DNA from 3 places in the Paraburkholderia sp. SUR17 genome. Region 1 is predicted to be linked to each of the others. Evidence: predicted binding sites of a transcription regulator. Region 1 holds the regulator's gene; each other region holds the start of a gene.
The links. Region 1 encodes FliA, which starts transcription of late flagellar genes. Its sites were predicted from a motif close to CTAAAGTTTNNNNNNNNNNNGCCGNTA; they were not measured.

Region 1 (6,199 bases):
CCGCTCGCTGTCGAGGTCGACGGTGTTGCCGTCAAGCGCCGGTTGCGTGGGAATGCGGTACTGGAGCTGGCCGTAGTCGTCGGGGGAACCGCCCGTGGGCGTCAAGCGCGCCTTGCCGGCCATGTGGCCCGCTTCGGTCGTCGCCATGGTCATGCCGCTCGTCACGCCGGCCGGCTGCGCCATGGCGAGCGGTGCCGCGTTCGAGGTGGCCGTTCCGGTCGCAGCGCCGCTCTTCCTCAGCGCACCGGCGAGCGACGACGCGAAATCGACGTCGCGTGCCTTGTAGCCCGGCGTGTCCGAGTTGGCGATGTTCGACGAGAGCAGTTCCTGACGGTATGCGCGCACATCGAGCGCCTCGCGCCCAAAGGCGAATTCGGCATCGAGTTTGTCCAGCATTGCGGTTCTCCGAAAAAACGCTTCCTTGCGTCACGCTTGCAGTAGCGGCTGCGTGGAAGGCCTTTTTGCTTGTGGAGCATCTTAGGTCTGGGACGCAAGCAGCAATCGGAGGAATAGCCGGGGAAGGGGGCCTCTATTCAACGTTTGCGCGAAGGGGGGTGTCTCTAGAATGCCTCTCGTATTGTTGGCCCTTGGTTGGCCCCTGGTTGGCCCTTGGGTTAGCCCTTGTCTGGCCGCCTTGTTTGGCTTCTTCTTGTCTTGCTTCTTGTCCGGCTTCTTGCCTGGCGCCTGTCTGGTCCCCCGGGGGCCGTGGAGAGTGGCGATGAACGAGCCCGCTTCAAATGCTCCGACCGCCTTGTTGACCGCTGAAACCGCTGCTGAAACGGCTTTCGATGCTTCGCCCGCGCGAGGCGCATCGACATCGACCACTTCGCACGCACCGGCTGCTCCGGCGCGAGCGAGGCGCGCGCCTGCGCTGCGCGGGCTCTTCGTCGCGCTTGCGTGGACGCTCTCGGTGAGTGCCGGCACGCTGGCCCTGCTCGCTTCGAATGCCGCGCATGCGCAAGGCACGGGCGAGCCGATCGTGATTCCGGGTCCGGGCGAAAAGAACCCGGATGCACTGGCCGCCATGAGCAAGATGGTGACGAGCCCATCCGCGCCTGCCGGCGTGACGGCGCAACGCGCGAACGCCGGGATGCAGCCCACCCCAGCCGCCCTCGCCGCGTCGATGCGACCGGCCGCCGCTGCCGGCGACCGCTTCGAGCAGGCAGCGAAGGCCGACGGCGCCATCGTGATCGCGGGGACGGGCGAAGCGTCGGCGGCCCGGCCCGGCATGGCATCTGGCCTGACGCGCGTGAACCTGCCCGTGGCGGCCAGCCAGGTCATGCCGGTGGTCGTGACACCCGCTGTGGCGACCATCCCGGCGCGCGGCCGCGAGGCGAATCTCGCGCCGCAGGCCATCGCGATGAACCCGCCCGCCAGCGGCGGCTACGCAGCCGCCGCGCCGCGCTTCGAGCGCATGGTGCCGCGCGCTGTGCCGGCCCAGGGAACCCAGGCGGCACAACCGTATCAACGTGTGCAGCCGGCGCAGGCGCCTGCATCGAACGTTCAGCCCGCGCAACCGGCCCAGTCGGCTCAGGCCGCCACAGTCGCGCAAGCCGCCGTGCCCGAAGGCCAGCAGGACGGCGAGTCGATCCGGCGCGCTGCGCTCGCCTGGCTTCAGCAGCAGGCCGTGGGCCTTCCCGGCAAGGTCAACATCACCGTGGCCAACGTATTTCCGCGCGGCCTTGCGGCCTGCACGACGATGCAGCCGTTCGCGCCCGCCGGCACCCGCATGTGGGGCCGCACCACGGTGGGCGTGCGCTGCGCGGGCGAGCGTCCGTGGACGCTCTACCTTCAGGCGAAGATCTCGGTTCAGGCCACCTACTACACGGCGTCGCGCGCGATTGCCCCGGGCGAGCCGCTCAGCGCCGCCGACCTGGTGGCACGCGACGGCGACCTCACGCTGCTGCCGCAGGCGGTGGTCACCGACCCGTCGCAGGCGATCGGCGCCGTGGCGCTGGTCCGCGTGCCTGCCGGGCTGCCGCTGCGCCAGGACATGCTGCGCAGTGCGAGTTCCGTGACGATCGGGCAAACCGTGCGCGTGGTCGCACAGGGCCCGGGCTTTTCGATTTCGTCCGAGGGCAGCGCCATGAACAACGCGTCGCCCGGCCAGCAGGTCCGTGTGAAGACGGCGGGCGGCCAGATCATCAGCGGCATCGTCAAAGAAGGCGGCACCGTGGAGATCCAGCTTTGAGCGTTGCAGGTTGGGTGGATTTGAACAGGAGATTGGACCGGCGCCTGCTGCGCCTCGAATGATGTGAAGTGGTTTCGACCGGGGCTGTTATGGCCCCTTGCGTGCAGCCGTCGCGCCTCGCGGCGCTTTGGCGGCCTTGCCGTCCATGCACTAAAGTTTGATTGGTACCTGCCGTTAATCCGGGCAAAGCGGCGCCCATGACGCGCCCCACCGTGGCCGAAGAAGGCCACGCGGAAGCCGGATTCCTCAGTCGAATCCGGGCACCGCGGTCAACCGTTCAGGAAGCCAATCGTGAAAGTCGATTCCACCAGCAATTCGAGCCTGCAGTCGCTAAAAGACGGGCTGCAGCGTACCCAGCAAGGCGAAACGGCCGCGTCTGGCGCGCAAGGCGCAGCCAGCAGCCCCGTACCGTCCACCGGCGGCGGCGCATCCGGCGACGCGAACGTGAACCTGTCGGCGCTGTCGGCGCAACTGCGCGGCCTCGCCGCGTCCGGCGCGGCGGACATCGATACGGCACACGTCGAGTCGATCAAGCAGGCGCTGCGCGACGGCACCTTGAGTATCGATACCGGCAAGATTGCCGACGCCGTTCTCGAAACGGCACGTAGCCTGCTGCAAACGCGCGCGGGGTCGGCGGGGAGCTAACCCCGGTTGGCCAGCGCGTTCAGCGTGCCTCGCCGCACCTTCGGGCGAAGCGCGCACGTGCAGCAGCCAATTGACCACGGCTTGTGCGCCCCAGTCAGGGCGCGGCAAGCCGACTGCGAGTTGAGTGATTGTGATGAAAGACGCCCTCCTTGCCACCGTCATCGACGAATATGCCGCCGTCGAAGCGTTCGCTTCGGTGCTCGCGTGCGAAGAGAAGGCGTTGACCGCCGTCTCTCCGCTCGAACAGCTGCCGCCCATCATCGAGATGAAGACCGAACTGGTCGAAAAGCTCTCGGCGCTGGAAAAGCAGCGCGACGCGCAGCTTGCGGAGCTGGGCTTTCCGCCGGGCTGGCGCGGCATGGAGCTGGCCTCCGGCGCCGACCCGCGGCTCGCCACGCAATGGGCGCTGCTGCAAAAGGCGGCCGAACGCGCGAAACGCTCCAACGCCACCAACGGCGTGCTGATCCACACTCGCATGGAATACAACCGCCGCGCCCTCGACGTGCTCAAGGGCGCGCAGCATAAGGCCGGTTTGTACGGGCCGGATGGGCGAATTCCTGCGTTCGGGCGAGTTTGATCGATTTCCCCGGAGCCGGGTTTTGAGGCGCGCGGCGCGATGATCCGGGCGCAGCGCCACCGCTGAATTCGCCGGCCAGCCGCACCAAAAACCAACGGGCCGCACATCCATGCGAATGTGCGGCCCGTTGTGTTTTCAAACGCTGGTTTTTAAACCGGTTTTCAAGACCGGTTTTCAACCCCGGCCTTCAACCTCAGGCGTCGTTGCGCCTTTCTCGATCCTCTTGCCTTTGCTGCTCGCGGCTCAATCCCAGTGCTTGCGATGCTTGCGGTGGTGGCCGGTGCTGCGATAGCCGCGCTCGCCCTCGTCCGCGTAGGAGTTGCTGCGCGAGATGTTGCCGCCCAGTGCCGCGCCGGCACCACCGCCCAGTCCCGCACCGATCAGCCCGCCCGTGCGGCCGCCCATCGCGTTGCCTGCCGCCGTGCCCGCGCCGCCGCCCAGCGCACCGCCCACGATGGCGCCCGTACGTTCGCGCCGGTTCGACGTGACCGCAGCGCCTGCGCCGCCGCCCACCGCACCGCCGATCACGGAGCCCGTGCTGCCGCCCAGCGCGCCGCCCACCGCGGCACCCGCTACCCCGCCGAGGCCCCCGCCGAGCGCATTGTTCAGGTCACCCGCCATAGCGGGCAGCGATACAGCGGCCGAAGCCGCGGTCAACACGGCGATTCCTGCGATTTTTTTGAGCATCTGGTTTAACCCCATTGTCTTCGTAATAACGCGGCGCAAGTGTAGCCACCCGTCAGAAAGGGTGGTGTAAGAAAATGTTAGTGGTGTTACGGCCTGAAGCGGCCCGATGAACGAGCCGGGAAGCCGGCCCGAAAGAAGGCGAAAAAGCCGCCGAAGAATTGGAGGACGCGCGAACAGCAAGCGGACAGGGTGCGAATGACGTGCCGCTCAAGCAGCGGTGAAGTGGCAGCAAAGCAGCAGCAAAGCAGCCGCCCCACACAAGCCAGCGCAGCGCCGGCCGAACCGATCCCGCCCGAGGCCCGGCGCCTTGGGCCCCGGGGTCCGGGGTCCGCTACCCGGCGCCCTCTAACGCCAACAACAGCGCCACCCGCCCGGAAAGGCGCGAACGCCCCTCGAACGCACCCCGCTCGGGTTTCTCAGTCGGCCTCGGCGCCCGCCCAGGCCAGTTCGCGCAGACGCGTGCGCAGACGCGCCACGGCCTGGCTGTGCAGCTGGCACACACGCGATTCGCTCACTTCCATCACCGCGCCGATTTCGCGCAGGTTCATGCCGCGCTCGTAGTAGAGCGACATCAAGAGCTTCTCGCGCTCAGGCAGCTTGTCGATGGCTTCCACCAGCGCCGCGCGCAGGCTTTCGTCGAGCAGCGCGGAAAGCGGATCCGAGTGATCGACGCAGTAGCGGTCGAGAAACGGCTCGTCGTCCGCGGACCGGTCGAAGTCTTCGTAGTAGATCAGCTGGCTGCCATGCAGGTCCTGCAGCATGGACTGATATTCGTCGAGCGGCATCTTGAGATGCCCGGCGATCTCCGTCTCGCTCGCCGAACGGCCCAATTGCTGCTCCACCTGGTGCACCGCGCTCTCCACCTCGCGCGACGTGCGCCGCAGGCTGCGCGGCAGCCAGTCGTTGCTGCGCAGCTCGTCGAGCATGGCGCCGCGAATGCGCTGGCTCGCGTAGGTTTCGAACTGCGCGCCCTGATCTTCCTTGTAGCGGCTCGCCGCATCGAGCAGACCGATCATGCCGGCCTGGATCAGATCGTCCAGATCCACGCTCGCCGGCATCTTGGCTACGAGCTGCAAACCGAGACGTCTTACGAGCGGCGCGTACTTCGCCAGCACCTCGTCCTGCGAAATCTTTCCCTGAGCGTTATACATCGTGCTCTCCTGCCTGAAGTCCCCGAGTGGCGTCACGCATGCTGCGCCGACGGCCATTCGGCGGCCGGGTCGGCCTGCCACATGGATGGCGATGGGGCCGACGTTGTTACGGTCGGGCGCGTCATGGCCGCGCGCGACGACATGGCTGGCCGCATGGGCCAGTACTGCAGTTCTGCGGCGACATGCCGGTAGTCGCGCGCGGCGGCCGTGGACGGAAAAGCATCCACGATGCAGCGTGCGAGCTCGACGGCCCGCGCCATGTGTGGGTCAGCCGCAATGCAGCCTGCGTTTTCGAGCGAGACGGTGAGGTAACGACCCGCCACGCCTGCGAGGTTCTCGAATGCCGTGTGGGCATCGGCCGCGCTTTGGACGTAATTGACGAGCACGCGGAACTGCGCGATTGCGTGCGCGAAATGAAGACGTTTCATGGCGGCGTAGGCATCGGTGATGGCCTGCGCCGAGACGCGCGTCACGACCATCACGTCGTGCGAGCGCATGGCGAGCCCGGAGAGCGCGCCGTTTCTGTCGAGCCCGGCGTCGATCAGCACGACGTCGGCGGGGCCGTTCAGCACGAGTCCGTACTGTTCGGCGCTATAGCCTTCCTGGCTGCCGCGCCAGGCCGAGAGCACGCCGAAGCCGAGCGGATGCCGGCTCACGGCCGCCGCGAGCGACACCTCGCCGCGCATCACGCCGGCGAGATTCCCCACGCGTTGCATGCCGCCAAGCGTGGCGCTCACCGACCGGTCGCCCAGGCACTCGTCGATGACGAGCACGTCTTTGCCCTGCTCGGCCAATGCCGCTGCAAGGTTCACTACTGTCGTGGTGCGTCCGACGCTCTCCGAGCCGCCGGTCACCGCGATCACTCGCGAGCCGCTGCGGGCGAGCAGCCGCCGCAGCCCCTCCGCCTGGTCGGCTACGAATTTATCCAAAGCGAACCTCGTGCAGGTC
Region 2 (6,199 bases), on a different replicon from region 1:
CGTTGCCGACCTGCCGCGCGCCGGTCAAGGTCTGCTCCACCACCTTGCCGTTGCGCACGAAGAGCGCCGTGGCCTCGCCGCGCAGGCCCCGGCTCACTGCGCGCTGCGGGATCAGAAACGCGTGGGGCGCAGTGCCCTCGTCGACCCATGCCCGCACGTACATGCCGGGCAGCAGCAGACGCGCGGGATTGCGCAGCACGGCTCGCAGGACGTAAGTGCCCGTCGCCTGGTTCACGCTCGATTCGGCGAATTCGAGTTTGCCGACGTGCGGATAAAGCGTGCCGTTCTCGAGTTTCAGCCTCACGCCTACACCGGAACCCACCGACTGAAGACGTCCCGATTCGATTGCCTCGCGCAGCGCGAGCAGACTCGCGCTGGACTGCGTGAGGTCCACATTGATCGGATCGATCTGGCGGATGGTGGTCAACGCTACGGCCTGACCCGCCGTGACGAGCGCGCCTGGCGTGAGCGAAGACCGGTCGATGCGGCCCGAGATCGGCGCGCGGATGGTGGTGTAGTCGAGCGCGATTCTCGCCGTCTCCACGGCGGCTTTGGCAACGGCTACGTTGGCGCGGGCCTGCGCGAGCACGTCTGCCGCGTCTTCGTATTCCTGCTTGCTGACGGCGTTGCGCCTGACGAGGTCGCTATAGCGGTCGGCCTTCGCCAGCGCGCCGGGCACCGCGGCCTCGGCCTTCACGAGCGCTGCACGTGCGCTGTCGTACGCAGCCTGATAGGTCGCCGGGTCGATCTGGTACAGCACGTCGCCGGCCTTCACCTCGCCGCCTTCGCGGAAAAGACGCTTCTGGATGATGCCTGTGACCTGCGGACGAACCTCGGCCTCGAGCGCGGCCACCACACGTCCCGACAGTTCGGTGGTAAGCGGCACCGCCTGCGCACGCAGCATCACCACACTGACCTGCGCGCGCGGACTTTCCTGTGCGGCGCCTCTATTCGCGGCGTCACCGGGATCCTTGCATGCAGCGAGGGACATCAGCACCACCGCAGCGGCCACGCCCTTCGCGATGCGCTTGCCTTTCATGTAGAACACGTTCTCTCCAGTACTTCACAGGTTTTCAGGCACTTCATCTGCCTGAAAAAAAAGCCGACCCGGAAAGCGGTCGGCCAAATGGCTCCTGGCACTCCGAGGGTCTGGCCGGAGCCTTGTGCAAACAGCGTTCAATTCATTTCTCGCGCTCGCATGTGGGTTTGCATCTGTGCTTTCACAAAATCCGCAATCTCGATGCGATGCCGCATATGCGCGAGGAACGGCTAGATCATCGGAGCGCAGCGCCCATATTGTGTTGAGATACTGTTGAGATTCAATGGAGACAGGGCAGTTGCACGGATTTTTCGTATTCAAATGCCATCCATCGAATCTCGATTAAACGTCCATAATCGGCTGAAATAATTGGCCCGCTTCCTCAAGAGCAACAGCTCTTTTTTTCACCGGCCACAGGCCGGTATTTTTTTCGGCATTTTTTGGTTAACGATCCTAAATAAAAATAACCATCGGCCGATAACGGAGAAAGGTTGCTCGATAACGATGCAATTTCCATCGCCGGCAACCTGACCGCACGTTATCCATCTCTTACTTTCAAGAGGTCACCGATGCTCAATATCAATACCAACATCCTGTCGCTGACGACGCAGACAAACCTCTCCGGTTCACAAAGCGCCCTGTCGCAAGCGATCAACCGCCTGTCGTCGGGCAAGCGTGTGAACACCGCCGCGGACGACGCCGCCGGCCTCGCCATCGCCACCAGCCAGACCGCTGCCATCAATGCACTGAATCAAGGCGTGATGAACGCGAACAACGGCATTTCGATGGTGCAAACGGCCTCCGGTGCCATCTCGTCGACCGTGGCCAACCTGCAGCGCATTCGCCAGCTGGCCGTGGAATCGGGCGACGGCTCGCTCGGCTCGGCAGCGCAAGCGAACCTGCAAACCGAAGTGGCCACGCGTCTCACGGAAATCAACCGGGTGCAGACGCAGACCACGTTCAACGGTCAGGCCGTGCTCGGCGGTCTGGGCAGCGTGAACTTCCAGATCGGCGCGTCGGCGAACCAGACGATCACCGCCAGTTTCGGCTCGACCACCTGGAACGCGGCAGGCCTCGGTGTCTCGGGTGTCGATATCTCGACCACCTCGGGCGCGCAGAACGCCATTACTGCAATCGACGCAGCGCTCTCGCAAGTCAACAACTTCCAGGCAACGCTGGGCGCAACGCAGAACACGTTCCAGTCGGCCATCAGCAACACGCAGACGCAATCGACCAACCTGAACTCCGCGCGGGCGCAAATTGTGGACGCGGACTTTGCTTCGGAAACGGCGAATCTTTCGAAGGCACAAGTGCTGCAGCAAGCCGGTATCTCGGTGCTTGCGCAAGCGAACTCGCTGCCGCAGCAGGTGTTGAAGCTCTTGCAGTAAGCACAAAAAACGGCGGCACGCGGGGACACCGCGCGCCGCTCACGTGCTGCGAGCGTCGTTTTTTTCTTGCTCCGCTTCTATTGAACCCGCATCGCCTTACCGGCGATGCAGCGTCCCCGGCATGCCGGCCCCGCCGAACAGCTGGTTCAGATAGCGGGTGTTGTTCTGCATGGTGGTCATGAGCACGTTGAGCGCCTGAAACTGCGCGTTGTACTGTGCTTTCAGCGTGTCCTGGTAGTGCTTGAGCTGCGTCATATGGTCCGTCAGCTTGCCCAGGTCGGCGTTCAATGTGCGCGTGCGTTGATCGAACGTGCCGCTCGGCCTCGTGTACGTATCGATGAACGTATTCAGCTTCACCCCGATGCCGTTCGTCGAGTTGAACAACGCCGACATCGCGGAGCCCGCGCCCGCCAGCGCCTTTTGCAGCGTTGTGGCGTTCACGGCAAGCGTACCGTCATGTTGCAGGTCGATGCCGATGGACGAGAGGCTGTACGTTCGCCCTCCAACGGCGACACCGCCGCTGATCAGGCTGCCAAACCGATTGGTGATGGCGTTGGTCATCGCATCGCCCAGCAGCGGCCCCGCGCGCGAAGCCAAAGGCTGCGACGCATCCCAGGTCAGGCTCTTCTCCGTTGCGATGTAGTGGTTGTAGGCGGCGACGAAATCGGTAATGGTCTTCGTTGACGCTGTCGTATCCCGCTCGACCGAAACGGTTTGCGTGGTGCCCACGGCCTCTGCGGTCAGTGCGAGCGTGATGCCGGTCAGCGCTCCCTCGACGGTGTTGCTTGCGCTGGTTACGGTATTGCCATCGATGGAAAATTTCGCGTCTTTTCCCGCAGTGATTTGCGTAAAGGCCGACGTATTGAGCTTCGCGCTGAGACCGCTGCCCGCCGATATCGAAATCGTGCTTGCAGCGCCGGTCTGCCTTGCCGTGAGCACGAGATGCTGGCCGTCCGTCGCGGTGACGATAGCGGCCGAAACACCCGGGTTGTCTGCGGCCGCATTGATCGCTTTCGCGACGCTCGCGAGCGAACTGCCCGTGGCAACGTTGATCTGCATCGTGCGGCTGCCCACGCCGACCGTCAGCGTGCCGCTGCCAGGGCTCGCATCGCGCGCGAACGCCTGCGACGAAATCTTGTTGGCGGTTGCAATGTTGGTCACCGCCACGCTGTACGTGCCGGTCGCCGCGCCCGTCTTGACCGTCGCCTTCAGACCGCTTCCGCTCACGGCCACCGTGAGCGCGTTGAGCGCCGTGCCGTCTGTGAAGCCGCGCAACGCGGATTGCAGCGAGGCAAGCGCAGCCTGAAGCTTCCCCACCGCCGAAAGCTCCACGTTGTCCGCGGTCTGCTTCCGGCTGAGCATGCCCGCTTGGCCCGCGGTCTTCGCGGTGACGAGCGCGGCCACCAGCGTATCGACGTCGATGGACGAGCGGGTCGCGCCGCTGATCACGGACTGCGTTGCTTGCCGGATCAATGCGCCGGTATCGCTCGAGGAAGGGGCGGTCGTCGTCATGCGCATGCTCCTGTCAGGCGGTGTGTGTTCCTGCTCCCGCTAGTGACGCATGCTTCAGTTGAGGCTCCGTCGAGTTTCTATGGATATCTGATGAATTTCGCCTTCTGACCCGCCTCTCATGCAACGCGCGACGCCTGCGCGTCGAGATACCGTCGAGATTCCATGAACGCCGTTGTGCGCCGCTGCGTTCCACCTCAGCATGTTCGCAGCCGGGCGGCCGGCCTTCGATGGTCGCCAGCATCATCCCAACGCGGGCGGCTTCAACTGGAAACGGAGACCATCATGGGTTACCAGCAAGGACTGAGCGGACTGGCAGGCGCATCGAAAGACCTCGACGTGATCGGCCACAACATTGCGAACGCGCACACAACCGGCTTCAAGCACGGCCAGGCGCAGTTCGCCGACATCTATGCAAATTCGGTCGCCACGGCGGTGCACAACCAGATCGGACTCGGTTCGCGGCTCGCCGGTGTCGAACAGAATTTCTCGCAAGGCACCATCACCACGGACAACGTCGCGCTGCACGTTGCCATCAACGGTAACGGCTTCTTCCAGATGTCGAACAACGGCGCGCTCACCTACTCGCGCGACGGCGTGTTCCAGCTCGACCGCAACGGCTTCGTCACGAACGCGGACGGCCTGAAGCTGATGGGTTATGCGGCCAACGCGAACGGCATCGTGGAAACCGCGAACACGGTTGCGCTGAAGGTGCCGACGACGAACATTGCGCCCACCGCCACGAGCACCATCACGGCGAGCCTCAACCTGAACGCGCACGATGCGCTCAAGCTCGGCATGCCCACCGTCACCGCCTCGGGCGCGCTCGCGAGCAAAGGCGCAACGATCACGGACGGCACGCAAGGCACCAACGCGGACACGTGGACCCTGACCTTCACGAGCCCCACCACCTATAACCTGACGTCCAGCGCCGGCGCATCGCAAACGGGACTGAGCTACACCGCCAATGCGCCGATCAAACTCGGCATGGGTGAAACCGTCACGCTCACCGGCGTCGCGGCAGCGGGCGACAAGGTCACCGTGACGCCCAACCCGATTGCCTTCAACGCCGCGGACAGCGCCACGTACAACTTCTCGACATCGGTGCCCGTATACGACTCGCTCGGCGGCCAGCAACAGGTGTCGATGTATTTCGTGAGGAAAAGCGCCGGCATGTGGGACGTGTACGCAGGCCAGCCGGGCAACGTGCCCAGCACGCCCATCGGCAGCGCGAAGTTCGATACGTCGGGCAATCTGACCGGTACGGTAGACGCTTCTGGAAAACCGACCACCACGGCGCTTGTGTTCAACTTCTCCGTGACGAACGGCAACGGTTCCGCCACGCCGCAACCGTTGCTGCTGAAGCTTGGCGGCACAACGCAGTTCGGCAGCAAGGACGGCATCAACGCGCTGGCGCAGGACGGCTATTCGGCGGGACAGCTCACGAGCTTCACGATAGGCAACGACGGCACGCTCACAGGCCGGTACACGAACGGACAGACCATGGCGCTGGGCCAGATCGCGCTCGCCAACTTCGCGAACCAGAACGGACTGGTGAATCTGGGCAACAACCAGTTTCAGGAGACGTCGTCTTCCGGCGTCGCGCAAATATCGGCACCGGGTTCGACGAACCACGGCACGCTGCAAGGCGGGGCAACCGAAAACTCGAACGTCGATCTGACGAACGAGCTGGTCAAGCTGATCACCGCGCAGCGCAATTACCAGGCGAATGCGCAGACCATCAAGACACAGCGCATGGTCGATCAGACGCTCATGAACATCTAATGCGCCGCAAGACGTGCGCGAGTCGTTCCTGCCGCAAACGCGCGCAGGAACGACGGAAATTCAACTCATCGATCCAACGAGTTCGGCATACATGCCGGCGCGCGCGACCAGGTTGTCGTGGTCGCCGCGCTCGACGATGCGCCCCTTGTCGAGCACGATGATCTGGTCCGCGTCGCGCACCGTCGAGAGCCGGTGTGCGATGGTGATGGTCGTGCGATTCTTCGCCAGCGCGGCGAGCGCTTCTGCGAGCAGGCGCTCCGTTCGCGTATCGAGCGCGCTGGTGGCTTCGTCCAGCAGCAGAACAGGCGGATTGCGCAGCACGGTGCGCGCAAGCGCGAGGCGCTGCTTTTCGCCGCCCGAAAAGCGATAGCCGCCTTCGCCCACGCGTGTCGCGTAACCTTGAGGCAGCGAGGCGATCAGGTCGTGGACCTGGGCCACGCGCGCGGCGGCCATGAGTTCATCGTCAGTGGCGTCCGGT
Region 3 (6,199 bases), on a different replicon from region 1:
GCTGCTACAACTGTTCGATTGCACGCTCACGTATCGCTCGCTTTATCCGGGGCGCTTCGAGGTGCCGGCGCTGCTCGATCTGCTCGTGATCGACCCCACCAACCCGCGCGGCCTCTATGGCGTCTACGACCGCCTGCGCAAGAAGCTCGATGAAATCGCCGTGGCCGCAGGTGGCACGCGACGCGCGCCGTTCGCGGAACTCATGCCACCGGTTGCGGCGTTGCCCACGCTCGAGCAGTTGTGCGAGCCTGGCGAGAGCGGCCGCTTTCCGGTGCTGCTCGATCTGTGCGAACAGCTGGGCGCCTACGTTGCCGCGGCTTCGAACGAGATCAGCGCGCGTTACTTCAGCCACGCGAATTCGCTTGCCGAGCAGGTGGCGCCATGAGCGGCGATGTCGTGCTGACTGTCTCGCATCACACCGTGTACCGCTATTCCACGCTCGTGGAGACCGCGCAGCATCTCGCGACGATCCGCCCGCTCACGTGTGTGTGGCAGCGCGTGATGGCGCACAGCGAGCGCATCGAACCCGAGCCTTCGTATCGGACGAGCCGCGTGGATGCGTTCGGCAACGACCTGCTCTATTTCTCGTTCGACTCGCCGCACGACTACCTCAAGATGACGAGCGAGACCACCGTGCTGCTGTCGCCGCGCTGGGCATCGCTGGATCCCGAGGCCACGCCGTCTTGGGAAGAAGTCGCGCAGGCGCTGCGTTTTCGCGCGGGCGGCGCGTTTTATCCCGAAACCGAGTTCTGCTTTGCATCACCCAACATCGCGCTTCTGCCTGAGCTGCGTGCCTATGCACAGCACAGTTTCACGCCGGATACGCCGCTTGCAGCGGGCGCGATCGACCTCATGCATCGCATCTACGCCGACTTCAAGTACAAGCCCGCCGCGACCACCTTCGATACCCCGGCTGCGCGCGCGTTCGAACTCAAGCACGGCGTGTGTCAGGACTTCGCACAGGTGATGATCGGCTGCCTGCGTACGCTCGGTTTGCCCGCGCGTTATGTGAGCGGCTATCTGCGAACTGACCCGCCCGAAGGCGCGCCGCGTCTGATCGGTGCCGATGCGTCGCATGCGTGGGTCTCCGTGTTTTGCCCGGGCGTGGGCTGGATCGATCTCGATCCGACCAACGACGTGCTCGCCGATCTCGATCACGTCACGCTCGCCACAGGGCGCGACTATAGCGACGTGTCCCTGCTGCGCGGCATGATTCTCGGCGGCGGCGAGCATCAGGTCGAAGTGGCCGTGCACGTTACGGGCGGCGAGCCGACCCTGGCCTAGTGCCGTCTGCGTGCGTTTTCGCGCATACCGTAACCCGGCGTTACCAAACTCGCAGACACGTTGCACCTGTCAAACGCTCCGATGCGTAGACTCCCGTCCACGGCCCCTCGGGCCGGACGTCGCATGGTGCGGGCATTTGTCGCACCCTGCCTACGATCCATCAGCCGACAGGAGTGCCCCATGCTGCCACCCAGGAACCGGACGGTGACCGCGCAATTCGACAACGTGGAGATGTGTGCCGAGTACAGCGAAGAGACGGGACGCCTTCGCATCCTGCGCGACGGCGCGTTGCTTCACGAATGGTTTCCGCCCAACTCGTGGTTCGCGATTGCATCGGTGGCGGGCGCACGCAACTGGGGAACGCAGCCCGATGAAAGCGAATTGCGCGCGTTGCTCGCCAGCGAGGTATCGGCGTTGCGTATGGAGTGAAGCCGAGGCGCGACGCATACGTTCGCTTCACGCGAGACATCATCGAAGCGCGCTCCCATGAAAAAAGGTGGGCGGCTTTCACCGTCCACCTTCGACAGCACGCCGGCCACCCAGGGCGGCCCCACGCGCTGAATATCGCGCGACGCAAGCAATAAGCGCGTCGCGCGTTCGATGCTTACTGCAGGAGCTTCAGCACTTGCTGCGGCAGCGAGTTCGCTTGCGCGAGCACCGAGATACCGGCTTGCTGCAGCACTTGTGCTTTCGAGAGGTTCGCCGTTTCCGAAGCGAAGTCCGCATCGACGATCTGCGACTTGGCAGCGCTCAGGTTGGTCGATTCCGTCTGCGTGTTGCTGATAGCGGACTGGAACGTGTTCTGCGTTGCACCCAGCGTTGCCTGGAAGTTGTTGACTTGCGAGAGCGCTGCGTCGATTGCGGTGATCGCGTTCTGTGCACCCGAGGTGGTCGAGATGTCGATGCCCGAGACGCCCAGGCCCGACGCATTCCACGTGGTCGAACCGAAGTTCGCCGTGATGGTCTGGTTCGCCGATGCGCCGATCTGGAAGTCCACGCTGCCGAGGCCGCCGAGCACATTCTGGCCGTTGAACGTGGTTTGCGTTTCAACGCGGTTGATTTCCGTCAGACGCGTCGTGACTTCAGTCTGCAGGTTCGCTTGCGCTGCCGAGCCGAGCGAGCCGTCGCCCGATTCCACGGCCAGCTGGCGGATACGCTGCAGGTTGGCCACGGTCGACGAGATCGCGCCCGAAGCGGTTTGCACCATCGAAATGCCGTTGTTCGCGTTCATCACGCCTTGATTCAGCGCGTTGATGGCAGCGGTCTGGCTGGTCGCGATAGCGAGGCCGGCGGCGTCGTCAGCGGCGGTGTTCACGCGCTTGCCCGACGACAGACGGTTGATGGCCTGCGACAGGGCGCTTTGCGAGCCGGACAGGTTCGTCTGCGTCGTCAGCGACAGGATGTTGGTATTGATATTAAGCATGAATCCCCTCGATTGGAGTGCGGATGTGCGTTTGATAACGAGTTAGGTTGCCGGCGATGTACTTGTCGGTCCGTGGACCAGCAACCTGTCCGTGTTATCGGCTCCGGATCGAACAACTTGAGAGGGGATTGTTCGTGGGACTGCGAAGTATTGTGTGAGGCCCAAAAAAATACCGGCCAGGTGGCCGGTACAAAATCCTCGTACTACATCCGAGCACCGTACGCCCTGTCGCAGGAATCGCGCGGTGTGCAAGCATTATGCGTGCTTCGGGCAGGGTTCGACAAGCGGAACATACCCTGCTTAGTGCAAGTGCTTACGCTCTCTTCCTTGGTGTTCCACGAACTTTTCGCGCTTTTCCGATGCGCGCGCTGCCGTTCTTAAGCATCCCTTAAGCTGCGTTCTGCTACGGGCGTGCTCTGTGTCGTTCGTATGACCTTTGCTATTTGAGCAACATCATCTGCACGATCTTCACGACCACGAGCCCTACGGCAATCATGAGGTAGCCGCGCAGCACGGCCATCCATACGCGGCTTGCAAGCGTCACGCTGGGCGGCGGCAACTCGTGAAGCGGCGGCATGCGCCAGGTGTCGCGAGACGATTGCTCGTGTGCCGTGGCGCTCGCCGTTGCTGTGTCCACCGCTTCACGACGAACGTAGCGCAACCCGATCGTCGCGATACCGCCCACCACTGCGAGCAGTGTGCCGCCCGCGAGCACGGCGATGATCGTGTGACCACTGATGTCCGGATACATCACCGATGCCGTGAGGATGACTGACAACATCACGAGCACCCAGATGACGGCCGCGGTGAAGACATTCAGCTTCATCGTGTTCGCCCACGGTCCGAGCACGGCCTTGTCGTTGCACAGCAGAAGCAGGAATACCGTGGCGCTGGGCAGCAGCACGCCAGCCAGTGTTTGCACGGCTTCCGTGAGCAGTCCGAGCGGACTGCCGGGAATCAGCACGAGCGCCGCAGCGGCGGCAACGATGCCGAAGTACACGAGATAGAAGCCCTTCGCGTCCGACACGCCGCGATGCAGCGAGTGGCGAATCTTGAATACGTCGCCGATCGCATAGGCCGTGGAGAGCGATACGGCTGCGGCGCCGATGATGGCGGCATCGAACAGCGCGATGGCGAACAACACGGCTGGCGTGCGGCCCGCGTACTTTTCGAGACTCGCGATCACGCCGCCTGCGTCCGTGAAGTTGCCCGCTTCGGGCTTGCCTGCGTAGAGTGCCGCGCAGAAGACCATCATCGCCACGGCGCCGATCAGTACGAACGCAATGCCGATCCAGAGATCGATCTTCTCGTACTTCATGAAACGCGGCGTGATGCGCTTGTCGATCACGTAGCTCTGCTGGAAGAACAACTGCCACGGCGCCACGGTCGTGCCCACGATGCCGATCACGAGCAGCATCACGTCCGCGAGCTTGCCGTGCGAGGGCCAGCCGGGCACGAGGAAATCGTGCGTCATCTGGCTCAGGGGCGGATGAATGGTCACGAGCACCGGCACGAGCAACAGGCTCAATGCGCACAGGAACACCGCAAAACGCTCGAAGCGCTGAAAATTTCCGGTACTGACGGCGGCCATGGTGAGCGCCGCCGCGATGCAGACACCCGCAACCTTCGACACGCCGAAGAAGTCGAGCACGAACGTCATGCCGATGAATTCCGTGACGATGGTGAGTGCGTTCAGCAAGAACAGATCGATCACGCTGAAGGCGCCCCAGAACTTGCCGAAGCGTTCGAAGATGAGGCGCGCGTGGCCCACGCCTGTCACTGCGCCGAGGCGCAATACCATCTCCTGGTTGACGAACAGTACCGGCACGAGCAGCAGCATCGTCCATAGCAAGGAGGTGCCGTAGTTCTGCCCCGCCTGCGTGTAGGTGCCGAATGCGCCTGCATCGTTGTCGCCTACCATCACGATGAGGCCGGGACCCAGAATGGCGAGCAGCGTGCGCAGCCGGGCACCCCAATGCGTGCGCGGCGCAGTGTCATGGTGAGCGATGGTGCCGAGTGCGCCCTTGATGTCGCCCAGGTGGGCATCGTCCAGAACGGCGCTGCGCTGAAGGCTGCGTGGTGGTGAAACATTCGCTGGCGTGGACATTGGTTTTTCTCCCCGAGTAGCGGTTTGTCGAATGAGATGAATGTGCGCTTGCGGCGCGTCAGGCGACGCGGTTCACGAGGCTGCGCCAGAGCCGTAGCCAGAGCCGTACAAGCAGCCGCGATTCACGGGGTTGCAGCGAAAGCAGGGTGTCGTAGTGCGCGTGCGATTCGTGCACGCGCGGCAGTTGGGAGACGAGCAGGCCGAAGTTCATGATGTTTCTCCGTGCGTCTTGGGGGACGCATTGGGCGGAAAGCCAGCAGACGGAGAAAGGCGCTTTGCGCGCGCAGTGAAGGACGTCTACTCGCTTTCCTCAGCTAAACAGGAAAGCGCCCATAGCGGGCATGTGGGGCAATTCGGGCATAAGGGTTCAGGGTCGCTGTCGGACATTCCGGCTCCTTTATCGCTGCGTCTTTCACGCTGGTTCAAACCGCGCGCGACGGACGCATTGGTTCACGCTCGCGCCTGCCGCCCGACATGCAGCGAGGCGGCAAGGCACGTACGAACGGCACCCCCGGCGCGAGCCGGGGGTGCAACTGCCATGCGAATGCACGCAACGAGCGGACGCAGGTTGCGGCGCGCCACATGGCGCGAACAAGGGTGCACGAAGGAAGAGACTGCGACGCGCACCGTCTGCCTGCTGGCAAGACGGCGGCTTGAAGAAGAGAGCGCGGACGTCCTGCCGGTCAGGCAGTGAATCTGTTCGAAGATCGACTACTGCAGGTATCCAAGGCATTCGCCCCGCTTGTGAAGATGCTCGAATTTTAGGCGCCCGCCGAATAACAAGTCAACGACTTCGATAAGCAGAACAAAGGTATTTTGCTGGCTCTGTTTCTCGCGTCACACATCGCGCTGGGCACGTTCGAGCGCGAAAGCAAAATGAAATGAGTACGGTCAGGTGAATAATTCGCGCCGCCGTGCGTTTACGTCATTTTTGCTTGCTGTCCCGTTCGCGCCCCGCATACAATCCGGCCCGTTTTCAACGGAAAGGAAGTCCTCGTGAACGCAGGCTCCTGTAGTGGATGTTCCTTGTCGGCTGAGGCCGGCGGCATGGCCGCGAAATAGCGGGCAGGGTTTCTCTTTTGCCGCTAGCTCGCCGCAGTCGGGTTAGCGCGCTTCATCACGGCGCTCTCGCGCTCGTCTCACAAGCCGCTGCTGTTTTCATGGCCGCGCCATACGCAACGTGTCTGATCGAAACCTGCCGGGTTGCCGGCGGATAACCTTGCCATCACACCATGAAGAACAAACTCAAGACGAGCCTGCTGCGTGCGGGCGCTCCCGCGAGCCTGAGCGTGCTGCTGTGCGCGGGTCTCGTGCCCAGCGCATGGGCCGACGACAACAACGGCGCTGCGGCAGCGGCGTCGGGTTCCACCGCGACTGGCGCGCCT

Region 2: P2869_RS28025 (flagellin domain-containing protein) is a predicted target of FliA. The motif match lies at 1,493-1,519, and genes of this name have one in related genera.
Region 3: P2869_RS17800 (flagellin domain-containing protein) is a predicted target of FliA. The motif match lies at 2,803-2,829, and genes of this name have one in related genera.

Annotation. Positions count from the first base shown of each region.
Region 1 covers NZ_CP120508.1:3,712,539-3,718,737, forward strand. The annotation lists gene flgB (flagellar basal body rod protein FlgB) at 1-396, opposite strand, end outside; gene flgA (flagellar basal body P-ring formation chaperone FlgA) at 719-2,191, shown strand; gene flgM (flagellar biosynthesis anti-sigma factor FlgM) at 2,483-2,836, shown strand; gene P2869_RS16650 (flagellar protein FlgN) at 2,970-3,413, shown strand; gene P2869_RS16655 (hypothetical protein) at 3,657-4,100, opposite strand; gene P2869_RS16660 (RNA polymerase sigma factor FliA) at 4,517-5,251, opposite strand; gene P2869_RS16665 (AAA family ATPase) at 5,284-6,180, opposite strand; gene flhF (flagellar biosynthesis protein FlhF) at 6,173-6,199, opposite strand, start outside.
Region 2 covers NZ_CP120509.1:2,417,978-2,424,176, forward strand. The annotation lists gene P2869_RS28020 (efflux RND transporter periplasmic adaptor subunit) at 1-1,039, opposite strand, end outside; gene P2869_RS28025 (flagellin domain-containing protein) at 1,609-2,427, shown strand; gene fliD (flagellar filament capping protein FliD) at 2,524-3,939, opposite strand; gene P2869_RS28035 (flagellar hook-basal body complex protein) at 4,222-5,721, shown strand; gene P2869_RS28040 (ABC transporter ATP-binding protein) at 5,782-6,199, opposite strand, start outside.
Region 3 covers NZ_CP120509.1:44,402-50,600, forward strand. The annotation lists gene P2869_RS17785 (circularly permuted type 2 ATP-grasp protein) at 1-385, shown strand, start outside; gene P2869_RS17790 (transglutaminase family protein) at 382-1,284, shown strand; gene P2869_RS17795 (hypothetical protein) at 1,465-1,713, shown strand; gene P2869_RS17800 (flagellin domain-containing protein) at 1,889-2,707, opposite strand; gene P2869_RS17805 (NRAMP family divalent metal transporter) at 3,147-4,814, opposite strand; gene P2869_RS17810 (hypothetical protein) at 4,873-5,025, opposite strand; gene P2869_RS17815 (carbohydrate porin) at 6,047-6,199, shown strand, end outside.